2 linked regions of the Calidifontibacter indicus genome follow. The protein of the gene in region 2 interacts with the protein of the main gene of each other region in a pairwise test. Links are inferred from orthologs where the notes say so. Each region holds a gene or a part of one and is shown on either strand. Other genes may lie near its edges. The genes, in order: rplA and thrS.

Region 1 (7,150 bases), 930 kb from region 2 along the record:
ATGCCGATCGCCGACAGCAGCGCTCCGATCGTGGTGGGGATGAGGCAGACCAAGAGGGCCACCAGCACGACCACCGACACGTCGTGGCCGGAGTAGGAGGCCATGGGCTGGATCATCGACACCGCCAGCACGAAGATGAGCGTGAGCGCGGTCAGCAGGATGCCGAGGGCGATCTCGTTCGGGGTCTTCTGCCGCTGCGCGCCCTCGACCAACGCGATCATCCGGTCGACGAAGGTCTCCCCCGGCTTGCTGGTGATCTGCACGACGATGCGGTCGGACAGCACGGTCGTGCCGCCGGTGACGGCGCATCGGTCGCCGCCGGATTCCCTGATGACCGGCGCAGATTCGCCGGTGATCGCCGATTCGTCGACGCTGGCGACGCCCTCGACGACGTCGCCGTCGCCCGGGATCACCTGACCGGCCTCGACCACGACCCGGTCGCCGACCCGCAGGGTGGTGCCGGGCACCTGTTCGATCGCGCCGTCGGCCGAGCCGGAGACGAGCCGGTGGGCCACCGACTCGGTGCGGGTGCGGCGCAGGCTCTCGGCCTGCGCCTTGCCGCGGCCCTCGGCCACCGCCTCGGCCAGGTTGGCGAACACGATCGTGAGCCACAGCCAGGCGGCCACCGCGATCGAGAAGACGGACGGGTGCAGCACCGACAGGACGGTGGTGAGCACCGATCCGATCCACACCACGAAGATCACCGGGGTGCGCACGAGGTGACGCGGGTCGAGTTTGGACAATGCCTGCGGCAGCGCCTCGTGGGCGGTGTGCAGGAGTCGGGGATCGGCGTTCATGAGAGGGCCTCCGCGATCGGGCCGAGCGAAAGAGCGGGCAGGAAGGTGAGGCCGGCGACGACGAGCACGATGCCGACCAGCAGCGCGGCGAACACGCCGCCGTGCGTGGGCATGGTGCCGGCGGTGGCGGCGCGGCGCGGCTGACGCACCAACGCCCCGGCGAGCGCCAGCACGAGCACGATCGGCACGAACCGTCCGAGCAGCATGCTGACCGCGAGGGTGAGGTTGAGGAAGGGCTGGTCGCTGCTGAGGCCGGCGAACGCCGAGCCGTTGTTGTTCGACGCGGACGTGTAGGCGTACAGCAGTTCCGACAGGCCGTGCGGGCCGGAGTTGGTGAGCGCCGACACGGCGGTCGGTGTCACCACCGCGGAGCCGGTGGCCAGCAGCACCAGCATCGGCGTCGTGATGGTGGCCAATGCGGCGTACGTGATCTCGCGGCGACCGATCGACTTGCCGAGCAGTTCGGGGGTGCGGCCGACCATCAAGCCCGCGATGAAGACGGTGAGCAACACGAAGACCAGCAGGCCGTAGAGGCCGGTGCCGACTCCGCCCGGCGACACCTCGCCGAGCATCATGTTGACCATCAGCACGCCACCGCCGAGCGGACTCATCGAGTCGTGCATCGAGTTGACCGCCCCGGTCGACGTGCCGGTGGTCGACGCCCCGAAGATCATCGAGGCGACGAGCCCGAAGCGCTGCTCCTTGCCCTCCATCGCGCCGGCTCCGGTGAGCGACGTCGCGTGCTCCGCCCAGGTGCCGAGCGCAGCGCTGATGGCGAGCAGCACGCCCATGACCGACACCAGTACGGCGCCCTGCCGCCGGTCGCCGACCATCAGGCCGTAGACCCGCGGCATCGAGAACGGGATCGCGAGCATGAGCACGATCTCGAACAGGTTGGTGAACGGGTTCGGGTTCTCGAACGGGTGCGCCGAGTTGGCGTTGAAGATGCCGCCGCCGTTGGTGCCGAGCTCCTTGATCGCCTCCTGCGAGGCCACCGGCCCGCCCTGGATCACCTGGTGGCCGCCCGCGAGCGTGCCGATGGTGTGCGGGCCGGCGAGGTTCTGGATCACGCCGCCCGCCACGAGCACCAGCGCGGCCACTGCGGCCAGCGGCAGCAGCACCCGCACCGACCCGCGGACGAGGTCGACCCAGAAGTTGCCGATAGTCGCGCCGCGACTGCGGGCGATGCCGCGGCACAGCGCGGCGGCCACTGCAAGGCCGGTGGCGGCGGAAACGAAGTTCTGCACGGTGAGGCCTGCCATGGCGACCGGATAGCCGGCCCCCAGCTCACCGGCGTACGACTGCCAGTTGGTGTTGGTGGTGAAGGAGACCGCGGTGTTGAGGGCGGTGTGCCAGTGCTGGCTGCGACCGAACGACGCCGGCAGCAGCTCCTGCGCCATGATCAGCGCGAACAGCAGCCCGATCGAAGCAGCTGCGAACGCCACGACCGCTACGGCGTAGGAGCGCCAGCTCTGTTCGACGCGCGGGTCGACCCCCACCAGCCGGTAGATCCACCGTTCGCCGCGCCAGTCCCGGGGGTCGGTGAGCGCCCGATGGATCCAGTTGCCGAGCGGCACGTGCACGACCGCGAGGATCGCTGCCACCGTCGCCAGATAAAGCGCGGTCTGCAAGCCCACGTTCATCGCTCAGAACCGATCCGGGTGGATCAGCGCGTACAGCAGGTAGCCGATCAGGGCGAGCGCGATGACGCCCGCGACGAGATTTTCCATACCTGCCAGTCAAGGCCCGACGGGCGCTCGGGCCGGGGTGCTTCCGGCCGCCTTGACGGGTCTTGACGCGGTCTTGACGCGAGCGCGTGCCGCCCGGCTACTGCGTGGGCGCGAGCGAGCCGTACGTCGTCGTGGCGGATGGCCCATCGGTCGGCATATCGGACGTCATCGACTTCATCGCCTCGTCGAACGACATGACGTCGGCGGCCGGCGGCTTGGTGACCGTGAACCGCGCACCCCAGGCGGAGTAGCGGATCGTCGGCGCGAGGGTCGCGACCATGCCGGTGAGCACGGAATCGGGTTCGCTTTGAGGTACATCGAACCGTCGATGAGCACGATCTGGTCGTCGCCGATGGACATCTGCATCTTGAGGCCGGACGACTGATCGACCTTCGCGGTCATGGTCTCCGTCGCGCCGGGCGTGGCCGTCGGACCTTCCGAATCCAACATCACCCCGGCCGGCCGACCATTGTCATCGTGTACGTCTTCTCGGCTTTGACCGCCGTCCGCGCATTGGCCCGAAGCCGTGATCCAACAGTGATCGGCCGCCCCTGACATGGCGAAGGGCCGTCACTGCGCGAAGCAGTGACGGCCCTTCGGTGAGAGCGTTTCGGCTCAGGCCTCTTCGGAAACCGCGTCCTCGGAGGTGAGGTTGCGGGTCACGGTGGAGTCGAGCGGGATGCCCGGGCCCATCGTGGTCGACATGGTCGCCTTGGTGATGTAGCGGCCCTTCGACGACGCCGGCTTCAGACGCAGGATCTCCTCGAGCGCAGCGGCGTAGTTCTCGACGAGAGCCTTCTCGTCGAAGGACGCCTTGCCGATGATGAAGTGAAGGTTGCTGTGCTTGTCGACGCGGAACTCGATCTTTCCGCCCTTGATGTCGCTGACGGCCTTCGCGGTGTCCATGGTGACGGTGCCGGTCTTCGGGTTCGGCATCAGACCACGCGGGCCGAGCACCTTACCGAGGCGACCGACCTTGCCCATGAGGTCGGGGGTGGCGACCACGGCGTCGAAGTCGGTCCAACCGCCGGCGACCTTCTCGATCAGGTCGTCGGAACCGACGAAGTCGGCGCCGGCAGCCTCGGCCGCGGCGGCCTTGTCGCCGTTGGCGAAGACGAGCACACGGGCGGTCTTACCGGTGCCGTGCGGCAGGTTGACGGTGCCACGCACCATCTGGTCGGCCTTGCGCGGGTCGACACCGAGACGGAACGCGACCTCGACGGTCGAGTCGTACTTGGTGGTCGCCGAGTCTTTCGCCAGGCGGACGGCCTGGATCGGGGCGTAGACCTTGCCCTCGCCGATCTTCTCGGCGGCCTTGCGGTAGTTCTTGCTGCGCGCCATTGCGTGCTCCTCAGGTTGTGAGTGGGAGTTGTGGTTGTGCGGGGCAGCGCTGCCCCATCCACGTGTTGCCGTCGAGGCAACCTGTCCATTATCGCAAATCAGCGGGGTTCAGGCGAATCGCCCGAACCCCGCTGACCTACAACGCTTCTGCCGGTGGTGTCACATGGGTGACGACCCCCGAACGGCGAAGCCGTCAGTTCTCGACGTCGATGCCCATCGAGCGGGCGGTGCCGGCGATGATGCGCGACGCCATGTCGATGTCGGTCGCGTTCAGGTCGGGCATCTTCTGCTCGGCGATGGCGCGCACCTGGTCCTTGGTCAGCTTGGCGACCTTGGTCTTGTGCGGCTCACCCGAACCCTTGGCGACACCGGCGGCCTTCTTGATCAGCTCGGCGGCCGGCGGGGTCTTGGTGATGAAGGTGAACGAGCGGTCTTCGTAGACCGTGATCTCGACCGGGATGACGTTGCCACGCTGGTTCTCCGTCGCGGCGTTGTACGCCTTGACGAACTCCATGATGTTGACGCCGTGCTGACCCAGGGCCGGACCGACGGGCGGAGCCGGAGTCGCGGCGCCGGCCTGGATCTGCAGCTTGATGAAGCCGGAGACCTTCTTCTTGGGAGGCATAGTGCTTCCTCTTTCTGTGGTGATGGGCCTACGCCGTGGGCGATGACCCGGTTGCAGTCCTCACCCGGGACCGGGTGAGGAGACGGACCGCAATCAGATCTTGGCGACCTGGTTGAAGCCCAGCTCGACCGGCGTTTCGCGGCCGAAGATGGAGACCAACACCTTGAGCTTCTGGGTGTCGGTGTTGATTTCGGAGATGGTCGCCGGGAGCGTCTCGAACGGACCCTCCATGACGGTGACCGACTCTCCGACGGTGAAGTCGACGTCTGCGGGGGCGGCCTTCTTGGTGGCGCCGCCGGTGGCCTTCTGGCCCGGCTCGGTGGCAGCCTCCGGCTCGTCGAAGACCGGGTTGAGCATGGTGACGACCTCGTCGATCGTCAGCGGCGACGGCGAGTGGGCGTTGCCGACGAAGCCGGTGACACCCGGGGTGTGCCGGACGGCGCCCCAGCTCTCGTCGGTGAGGTCCATGCGCACCAGCACGTATCCGGGCATCCGAACGCGGGTGCCGACCTTCTTCTGGCCGTTCTTGATCTCGGTGAAGTCCTCCATCGGAACCTCGATCTGGAAGATGAAGTCTTCCATCGAGAGGTTCTGGATGCGGTTCTCCAGGTTGGCCTTGACCTTCTTCTCATACCCGGCGTACGAGTGGATGACGTACCAGTCACCGAACTGCGAGCGCAGCTCGCGCATGAACTCCTCGCGCGGGTCGGCGGCAGGTGCGGCGGGAGCGTCGCCCGCGGCGTCGGCGTCCGCCTCATCGGAGCCAGCGTCGGCGGCGTCAGCGGAGTCGCCGGCAACCTCGTCCGGCGCCTCGGAAGCGTCGGCCGACTCCTTGTCGCGACCCTCGCCGTCGACGTCGTCGGCGAAGGCGGGCATGCCCTCCTCCTCCGCGTCGGCGACACGCGTCTGGTCGTCGGCGGCGGCACCCGGCACCTCGGTCGCTTCGGCCACGTCCTGGGCAGCCTCGGACGGCAGGGCGGACTCGTCCGCCTGGGCGTCGAAGTCGGTGCTGTGCTGCTCAGTCATGGACCTGCTTCCTTGGATTCGTTGCTGTCGTCGGCTGTCGTCGGCTAGCTCGCGCGAGCTCAGTTGGTGCCGAAGACGAAGTTGATCACGTGGTTGAACACCCAGTCCAAACCGACGACGAACAACATGATGAACACGATGAAGATCAGCACCACAGCGGTGTACTGGGTGAGTTCGTCACGGGTGGGGCGGACGACCTTGCGGATCTCGGAGATGACCTGCTTGAAGAACAGCAGGATCCGCCCGAAGAAACCCTTCGAGGACTGCTCCGTGTCGCGAGCGCTCGCGGTGCTCGTGTCGGCCACGGTGTTGCCTCTCTGAAGATCGATCACGTATGCGCAGGGCACGAGGGACTCGAACCCCCAACCCCCGGTTTTGGAGACCGGTGCTCTACCAATTGAGCTAGTGCCCTGTGGTCGGGGGTGTTGGATTTCCCCGACCGGGTGACTGACCGCGGACACGCCGGAGCGTGGCTGACAGCCAACCGAAGGACGAGTCTACGACAGACCCCGCCGACGAAGCCAACTCGCCCCGGCCACTAGCGTTCGGCCATGACAGACACCGCAGGTCGGCGCGACATCCAGGCCCTGCCGAAGGCGCACCTGCACCTGCACTTCACCGGCTCGATGCGCATCGACACCGTGCGCGACCTCGCCGACAAGCACGGGATGCGCCTGCCGAACGCCCTGACCCACGATTATCCGCCGCAACTGTCGGGTGTCGACGAGCGCGGCTGGTTCCGGTTCCAGCGGCTGTACGACGCGGCCCGCGCCTGCGTGCGCGACGAGCAGGACATGCGCCGGGTGGTGCGCGAGGCCGCCGAGGACGACGCCGCCGAGGGCTCGCGCTGGTTGGAGATCCAGGTCGACCCGACGTCGTACGCCGGGTTCGTGGGCGGCATCACCCCGATGTTGGAGATCGTGATCGACGAGGCGAAGTCGGCCGGCCGCGACCTCGGCATCGGCGTGGGTGTGCTCGTCGCCGCGTCGCGGATCAAGCACCCGTACGACGCCCGCACCCTGGCCCGCCTCGCGGTGAAGCACACCGGCGACGTGCTCGCGTTCGGTCTCTCCAACGACGAGCGCCGCGGACTCACCGCCGACTTCGCGCCGGCCTTCCGCATCGCGCACGCCGGCGGTCTTGCGTCGGTGCCGCACGCGGGCGAGCTGCTCGGCGCGCAGGCGGTCAGCGAGACGATCGACGCACTCGGCCCGCAGCGCCTCGGGCACGGCGTGCGGTCGGCGGAGTCGGTGCCGGTGTTGGAGCGGGTGATCGAGAACGACATCGCGTTGGAGATCTGCCCCGGTTCGAACGTCGCGCTCGGGGTCTACCCGCGCGCGGAGGACGTGCCGTTGCGGCAGTTGTTCGAGGCGGGCGCGACGATCGCGCTCGGCGCCGACGACCCGTTGCTGTTCGACAGTCGGCTCGCGGCGCAGTACGACACCGCGCGCACGGCGCACGGTTTCACCGACGTCGAGCTCGCCGAACTCGCGCGCCGGTCGGTGCGGGCGTCCCTGGCTCCGGACGACGTGAAGCGGGGTCTGTTCGCCGACATCGACGCCTGGCTCGACACCCCCGTCCGCTCCGCCGGCTGACGCCGGCCGTCAGAGTTCGTGGCCGACGAACACCGG
Region 2 (7,350 bases):
AGCACGATGCCCATGATCCAGGTCTCCCACGGCGACAGAAACCAGCCGCACAGGCCGGTGGTGACCAGCACCGCGACCAGGCGGTCGGCGCGCTCGGCGATGCCGACGTTGGCGGTCATGCCGAGGCCCTCGGCCCGCGCCTTCGCATAGGAGACGACGCTGCCGAGGATCAGGCAGGCGAGCGCCAGACCGGCCAGCACCATGTTGTGGCCCTGGTCGCCGGCGTAGTAGATGACGAGGGCGCCGAAGATCGCGGCGTCACCGACCCGGTCGAGGGTCGAGTCGAGGTAAGCACCCCACACGCTCGAGCGGCCCGACATGCGCGCCATCACACCGTCGATGGTGTCGCTGAACACGAACGCGGTGATCACCAGCGTGCCGATCAGGAACTCGTGCCGCGGGTAGAACGCCAGGGCACCGAAGCAGACACCGAGGGTGCCGATGATCGTGACGATGTCGGGGCTGATGCCCATTTTGAGGAAGAGTTTGGCGACGGGCGTGAAGATCTTCGTGAAGAATGCCCGGGCGTACTTGTTCAGCATGGTGGCCCCAGGTTACCGACAGGTCGGGTCAGTTCTTCGGCCATGCTGCGGCGAGCCGCGAGCGGGCGTCCTCCAGCAACTGCGGCAGCGCCTTGGTCTGCGCGATGATCGGCAGGAAGTTGGAGTCGCCGCCCCACCGCGGCACGATGTGCTGGTGCAGGTGGGCCGCGACACCGGCGCCGGCGACCTCCCCCTGGTTCATGCCGAGGTTGAAGCCCATCGGCGACGACACCTCCTGCAACGCCCGGATGCCCTGCTTGGTCAGCGCGGTGAACTCGGCGGTCTCCTCGTCGGTGAGGTCGAGGTAGAGCGGCACGTGCCGGTAGGGGCAGACCAACAGGTGGCCCGGGTTGTACGGGAAGAGGTTCATCACCACGAAGCAGTGCTCACCGCGGTGCACGACCAGCCCGGCCTGGTCGTCCTTCTTCGGGGCCGCGCAGAACGGGCAGGCCTCGTCGTCGTTGACCTCCGGCTTGTCGGCCTCGATGTAGGCCATCCGGTGCGGCGTCCAGAGCCGTTGGAAGGCGTCGGGCACCCCGGCGAACCCGTCGGCGTCCTCGACGACAGCCTCGGACGACGGTTGGTGGGTCTGCTGCTCCTGGGTCACGGCCTAGATCCTATGGGCCGGAATAGCGCGACCCCGCGCGGGTGTTGCGACGATGGTCGCGCAGTGCGGCCCTCGAACCGAAGGAGCACAGATGCCGTTGCAGGGCGAGTACGCACCGGAGAAGACCCCGTGGGTGGCCAAGCAGCTGGCCACGATCGACGAGACCGGCACGACCGCGTCCGTCGGCGTGCAGGGCATGGACGTCGTGGTCTTCACCATCCGTGGCCGTAAGTCGGGACTGCTGCGTCGCGTGCCGCTGATGCGGGTCGAGCACGACGGTGTCTACGCCGCGGTCGCCTCCAAGGGCGGCGCCCCGGAGCACCCCGCGTGGTACGGCAACATCACCGCCAACCCCGAGGTCGAGGTACACGACGGCATCCGTCACATCGACGGTGTCGCCCGCGAGATCTCCGGCGCCGAGCGCGAGGAGTGGTGGGAGCGTGCGGTGGCGGCCTTCCCGCCCTACGCGGAGTACCAGACCAAGACCGACCGGTTGATCCCGGCGCTGCTCATCGAGCCGACGCAGCCGTAACCAGCCACCGGAACGGCGCGAGCTGGGCCGGGTCGCTGCGCCACTGCAGTTCGGGGTGCCATTGCACCCCGAGCCACGGGTGCTCGCGTCGGTCGACCGACTCGATCGCCTCGATCTGACCGTCGGCAGTGCGGGCCGAGGCGATCAGCCCGTCGGCGACGCGCCCCACCACCTGGTGGTGGATGCTGCGCCCCTGCCACGACGACGCCCCCATCACCTGTTCGACGAGGGTGCCGGACGCGCAGACGGTCACCTCGTGGGTGGCGTCGCGGTGGGCGACGCTCGTCTCCTCCAGGTGCTGCACCAGGTCGCCGCCGAGGGCGATGTTGAGCGACTGCATGCCACGGCAGATGCCGAGCACCGGCATCCGCCGCCGGAGTGCGGCGCGCAGGATCGCGATGTCGCCGGCGTCGTGTTCGGGCGGCACCAGGTCGAGTCGCGGGTGGGGTTCCTGGCCGTACATCGCCGGGTCGGAGTCTCCTCCGCCGGGCATGACGAGTCCATCGGCCAGGGCCAACGAGTCGGCCAGCAGGGCAGGGTCTTCGACGGCGAGCACGACCGGCAGGCCACCGGCCGCCACGATCGCGGCGGCCACCGCGCGGCGCACCTCCAGACCGACGATCTCGGTGCTCGTGTCGTCGCGGGTGTAGCGCGCCGCGACGGCGATGACCGGGCGATCGGTTCGGTTCGGCTCCACGCGCCCCACCCTAGGAGTGACGTTCCATCAACCGTCCGTTGGGCGCGCCGAAGCCGAGCCGCTCGTAGAGGCTGCGCGCCTTCGGCTCGGCGTTCAGTTGGTAGCGGCTGACGTTGTTGGCGTCGCCCCACGCGATCATCTCGGTCAACATCCGCTCGGCCACCTTGTTGCCGCGCGCCGATTCGACGACGAACACGTTCTTCACGTGGATCCAGCTGCTGGCCTCGCGGCGCAGGCTCGGCAGCTTGCGCACAAGACTGGTCTGCACGAAGCCGATCGCCGAACCGTCGTCGCCGAAGGCGATCCACGTAGGCATCTGCTCGCACTGCGCCAACCAGGCGTCGGCGAACTCGATGACGAAGCCTGGACGGGTCGCACCGCCGGCGGCGACGCCCTCCTGCAGCGTCAGCGCGCCGAGGATCAACGCGTCGTCGCGGGTGGCCTGCCGGATGGTGGTCATGAGGGCATACAACCACGATCCGGCAGGCGACGGCGGTGCCGTCAGCTCGTCGTCAGCCGAGGTCGTCGGCCGTGCTGACCTGAGCCTTCTCGTCGATCGCCTTGCGCACCAACGAGATTGCCTCGTCGATCGCCACACCGTTCCGCTGCGATCCGTCGCGGAACCGGAACGAGACGGTGTTGCCGTCGCGGTCGTCACCACCGGCGATGAGCACGAACGGCACCTTCGCCTTCGAGGCGTTGCGGATCTTCTTCGGGAAGCGGTCGTCGGTCTCGTCGAGTTCGACCCGGATGCCCTGCGCCTTCATCGTCTTCAGCACGTCGTTCAGGTAGTCGGCGAACTCGTCGGCCACCGGCACCCCGAGCACCTGCACCGGCGACAGCCACACCGGGAACGCGCCGGCGTAGTGCTCCACGAGCACCCCGATGAACCGCTCGATCGAGCCGAACTTGGCCGAGTGGATCATCACCGGACGCTGCCGCGAACCGTCGGCGGCGACGTACTCCAGACCGAAGCCGTCCGGCTGACCGAAGTCGTACTGCACGGTCGACATCTGCCACGTGCGCCCGATGGCGTCCTTGGCCTGCACCGAGATCTTCGGTCCGTAGAACGCGGCGCCGCCCGGGTCGGGCACGAGCTCGAGACCCGACTCGGTCGCGACCCGCTCCAGCACGGCGGTGGCGACCTCCCACTGCTCGTCGGTGCCGATGAACTTGTCCTTCTTCTCGTCGTCGCGGGTCGACAGTTCGAGGTAGAAGTCGTTCAGACCGAAGTCGCGGAACAGACCGAGGCAGAAGTTCAGCAGGTGCTGGATCTCGTCGGCCGCCTGCTCCTGGGTGACATAGGAGTGCGAGTCGTCCTGGGTGAGGCCGCGCACCCGGGTGAGGCCACCGACGACGCCCGACTTCTCATAGCGGTAGACGCCACCGAACTCGAACAACCGCAACGGCAGCTCACGGTAGGAGCGCTGCCGCGACTGGTAGATGAGGTTGTGCATCGGGCAGCTCATCGCCTTGAGGCGGTACTTCGCGTCGTCGACCTCCATCGCCGGGTACATCGTCTCGGCGTAGTAGGGCAGGTGCCCGGAGGTGTAGAACAACCCCTCCTTGGTGATGTGCGGGGTGCCGACGTACTCGAAGCCCTCCTCGATGTGCCGCCGGCGGACGTAGTCCTCCATCTCGCGCTTGATGACGCCACCGCGCGGGTGGAAGACGACCAGGCCGGGGCCGAGCTCCTCTGGGAAGGAGTAGAGGTCGAGCTCGCGGCCGAGCTTGCGGTGGTCGCGCCGCTCGGCCTCGGCGAGCCGGTCGAGGTAGGTCTTGAGGTCGTCCTTGCTGGCCCACGCGGTGCCGTAGACCCGCTGCAGCTGCGGGTTCTTCTCGCTGCCGCGCCAGTAGGCCGCGGCCGAACGCATCAGCTTGAAGGCGTTGCCGAGGATCTTGGTCGACGGCACGTGCGGGCCGCGGCACAGGTCGCCCCAGGCGCGCGACCCGTCGCGACGCAGGTTGTCGTAGATCGTCAGCTCGCCGCCACCGACCTCCGCGTCGGCTCCCTCGGCGGCGTCGGCCGCGTTGCCCTTCAGCCCGATGAGCTCGATCTTGTACGGTTCCGCCGCCAGCTCCGCGCGGGCGTCGTCGTCGGAGACGACCCGGCGGCTGAAGGTCTGCCCCTCGTTGACGATCTTCTGCATCGCCTTCTCCAGCGCCTTGAGGTCGTCCGGGGTGAACGGGGTCTCGACGTCGAAGTCGTAGTAGAAGCCGTCGGTGATCGGCGGACCGATGCCGAGCTTGGCGTCGAGGTTGACCTGCTGCACCGCCTGCGCGAGCACGTGCGCGGCCGAGTGGCGCAGGATGTTCAGGCCGTCCTGCTGGGTGAGGTCGACCGGCTCGACGTCCGCACCCTCGGGCACCTCACGGAAGAGGTCCTGGAGCTGACCGTCGACCCGCATCGCGACAACGCTGCGGTCGTCGCCGAACAGATCGGAGCCGGTAGTGCCCTGCTGCACCGCTCGCTCGCTTCCGGCGACGGACACGGTGATCTGGCTGGACACGGTTGCTCCTCGGGAGTTCGGGTGATCGTTCGGGATCGAACCCGGCAAGGTTATCGGGCGCGCACGGGTGTTCTCGACCCGATATGGGGTCGCCGGTCAGCGCCGGTCGGCGTCAGCCGGCGACGAGACGCGCGGCGTGCTCGCGGTGTCGAGCCGGCACGGCCGGCAGGTCGAGACCCTCGACGGCCCCGTCGGTGACCACCCAGCGTCCGTCGACCATGACGCGGTCGGCGCGATGCGCGCCGCAGAGCACGAGCCAGGCCCGTCGAGGGTTCGAGGTGAGTTGAACGACTCAGCTGATCGGGCCGGGTCGGTCGATCGGGTCGGGCACGTCGACCGGCTCGGGCACCTCGCCGGGGTGACGCCCCTTGGTCGCGGCGTCGGGTCCGCCCGGGGTGCCGGGTGCCCCGGGAGCGCCACTGGTGCCGGCCGCGTCGCCGCCGCGCGTGTCGGCGGTATGGGTCGTGCCAGTCGTGCCGGTGGTGCCGCCGACCGGCTTGCTGTGGGCGCCCTTCTGCACGGTCTCCTCGACCTTGTCGGCGGCCGCGTTGATCTTGTCGGCGTACTTGCCCTTGGTCACCTTGTTGGCCGCGCCGGTGACCTTGTCGATGCCGCCGCGCACCTTGTCGGGGTTGTCCGCAGCCGCCTTCTTCGCCTTCTCGACGCCGTCGAGGGCGGCCTTCTTGGCCTTGTCGAACAGGTCTTTCGCCTGACCGGAGTTGTTCATGGTGTCCTCCTCGGGGACGGGAATTCCTTCGGTTCCAGCCTGCCAAACCGTGTCCCGCCACGGGGCGCATCAACGCGTCTCGTTGTGCTCCAACACCTTACGCAGCAGGTCGGCCAGCCGCCGGCGCTCACCGTCGTCGAGACCGTCGAACAGCGCGTCGTCGCGGTTGCGTCGCGACTCGGCGATCTGCTCGTGCAGGTCGATTCCCTTGGCGGTCAACGAGATCACCTTGGCACGGCGATCGGTCGGGTCGGGTGCACGTTGCGCCAGCCCGCGTTCGTCGAGCGCGTCGACCACCTCGGTGGCCGACCGGGGCGACACCCGCAGGGCTTCGGCGAGTTCGGCGGCACGGATGCCGGCGCCGCCGGCATGGGCGATCACGCTCATCGCGCGAGCGAGGTGCGGCGACAAGCCGTACGGCTCGAGATCGGCCGACCAAGCGCGCCGGGAAAGCCGCGCGACACCCATGAGCAGGGTGCGCAGCGGTGCGCGGTCGAGAGGCTCGTGTTCGGTCACGGGAAGATTCTAGCCGGTTAGGGGGTTACATCATCGTGAGGTAACCTCACCAATGACATCGAACCTCGTCGAGAGGAGACCGCATGACGGTCACGACAGCCAGTCCACGAACCGGAGCACCCACCCGCGGTGGTGGCGGAGGCGCCGGCGGACGCGTAGCCCAGAAGAACAAGCAGGACGTCGCTCAACTCGAGGAGCACCCGGTCCCCCTGCGCCGGATCACCGCACTCTTTCGCCCCTACCGCTGGCGGCTCGCCGTCGTCTGCGGTCTCATCGTCGCGACCTCGTCGGTCGGCCTGGCGTCGCCGTTCCTGGTCAAGCACCTGATCGACGACGCGATCCCCCATCAGAACGTCGGGCTGCTGCTCGCGCTGGTCGGCGCGATGCTCGCGATCACCGTCGTCAGCCAGCTGCTCGGCGTGCTGCAGACCTGGATGTCGACCCAGATCGGGCAACAGGTGATGCACGATCTGCGCACCCGCCTGTTCGGCCACCTGCAACGGATGCCGGTCGGCTTCTTCACCCGCACCCGCAGCGGTGAGGTGCAGTCGCGCGCCACCAACGACATCAACGCGATGCAGTCGGTGGTCACCGACTCGGCCACCTCGATCGCGTCCAACGTCACCACCGCCGTCGGCACCGCCATCGCGATGGGCCTGCTGTCCTGGCGCTTGTCGCTGCTCAGCCTCGTCGTGCTGCCGCCCGCCATCTGGCTCACCCGCCGCGTCGCCCATCAGCGCCGCGCCATCCAGTCGAAGGCGCAACGCACCCTGGCCGACATGCAGACCCAGATCGAGGAGTCGCTGTCGATCAACGGCGTCATCCTCGCCAAGACCCTCGGCTCCGGCCCCACCCTGTCGCGCCGCTTCGCCGAGTCGTCGCGGGTGCTCACCGGCCTGGAATTGCAGTCGCAGCTCGCCGGCCGCTGGCGCATGGGCACGATGGCGATCATCTTCGCTGCGATCCCCGCCCTCATCTACCTCGCCGCGGGCCTTCCGGCCACCGGCGGCGGCATGTCGATCGGCACCCTCGTCGCCTTCGTCGCGCTGCAGAGTCAGCTGTTCCGTCCGCTCATGGGCGTGCTCAACGTCGGCGCGCAGATCGTGACGTCGAAGGCGCTGTTCAGTCGCATCTTCGAATACCTCGACCTCCCGGTCGAGATCGACGACCCCGCCGACCCCGTTGAGCTGCAACACGATTCGGTGCGCGGCGAGGTGCG

The links.
Region 1: the proteins of thrS (region 2) and rplA interact in binary tests that used the Escherichia coli proteins (3 or more experiments, as listed by UniProt). The link is inferred for Calidifontibacter indicus from one-to-one orthologs.

What each region holds. Positions count from the first base shown.
Region 1 is NZ_QTUA01000001.1:3,389,523-3,396,672, forward strand. Bases 2,006-4,733 are described here. They hold rplA (50S ribosomal protein L1), read right to left. Parts: upstream 3,869-4,733; coding sequence 3,143-3,868; downstream 2,006-3,142. Other genes in these bases: kdpA (potassium-transporting ATPase subunit KdpA), read right to left, coding at 2,006-2,440; kdpF (K(+)-transporting ATPase subunit F), read right to left, coding at 2,444-2,527; DFJ65_RS16075 (hypothetical protein), read right to left, coding at 2,625-2,819; rplK (50S ribosomal protein L11), read right to left, coding at 4,062-4,493; nusG (transcription termination/antitermination protein NusG), read right to left, coding at 4,587-4,733. In the rest of the region: potassium-transporting ATPase subunit KdpB, read right to left, coding at 1-797; more of kdpA, read right to left, coding at 794-2,005; more of nusG, read right to left, coding at 4,734-5,519; preprotein translocase subunit SecE, read right to left, coding at 5,579-5,824; DFJ65_RS16105 (adenosine deaminase), read left to right, coding at 6,071-7,114; DFJ65_RS16110 (UDP-N-acetylmuramate dehydrogenase), read right to left, coding at 7,124-7,150. UniProt on the Escherichia coli protein: One of the primary rRNA binding proteins, it binds very close to the 3'-end of the 23S rRNA. Forms part of the L1 stalk. It is often not seen in high-resolution crystal structures, but can be seen in cryo_EM and 3D reconstruction models.
Region 2 is NZ_QTUA01000001.1:2,460,056-2,467,405, forward strand. The notes cover bases 2,390-5,317. They hold thrS (threonine--tRNA ligase), read right to left. Parts: upstream 4,889-5,317; coding sequence 2,891-4,888; downstream 2,390-2,890. Other genes in these bases: DFJ65_RS11735 (GNAT family N-acetyltransferase), read right to left, coding at 2,390-2,838; DFJ65_RS17520 (hypothetical protein), read right to left, coding at 5,001-5,141; DFJ65_RS11745 (antitoxin), read right to left, coding at 5,181-5,317. In the rest of the region: pgsA (phosphatidylinositol phosphate synthase), read right to left, coding at 1-542; DFJ65_RS11720 (HIT family protein), read right to left, coding at 571-1,149; DFJ65_RS11725 (nitroreductase family deazaflavin-dependent oxidoreductase), read left to right, coding at 1,241-1,681; DFJ65_RS11730 (gamma-glutamyl-gamma-aminobutyrate hydrolase family protein), read right to left, coding at 1,659-2,378; more of DFJ65_RS11735, read right to left, coding at 2,389-2,389; more of DFJ65_RS11745, read right to left, coding at 5,318-5,615; DFJ65_RS11750 (MarR family winged helix-turn-helix transcriptional regulator), read right to left, coding at 5,685-6,131; DFJ65_RS11755 (ABC transporter ATP-binding protein), read left to right, coding at 6,215-7,350. UniProt on the Escherichia coli protein: Catalyzes the attachment of threonine to tRNA(Thr) in a two-step reaction: L-threonine is first activated by ATP to form Thr-AMP and then transferred to the acceptor end of tRNA(Thr). The rate-limiting step is amino acid activation in the presence of tRNA.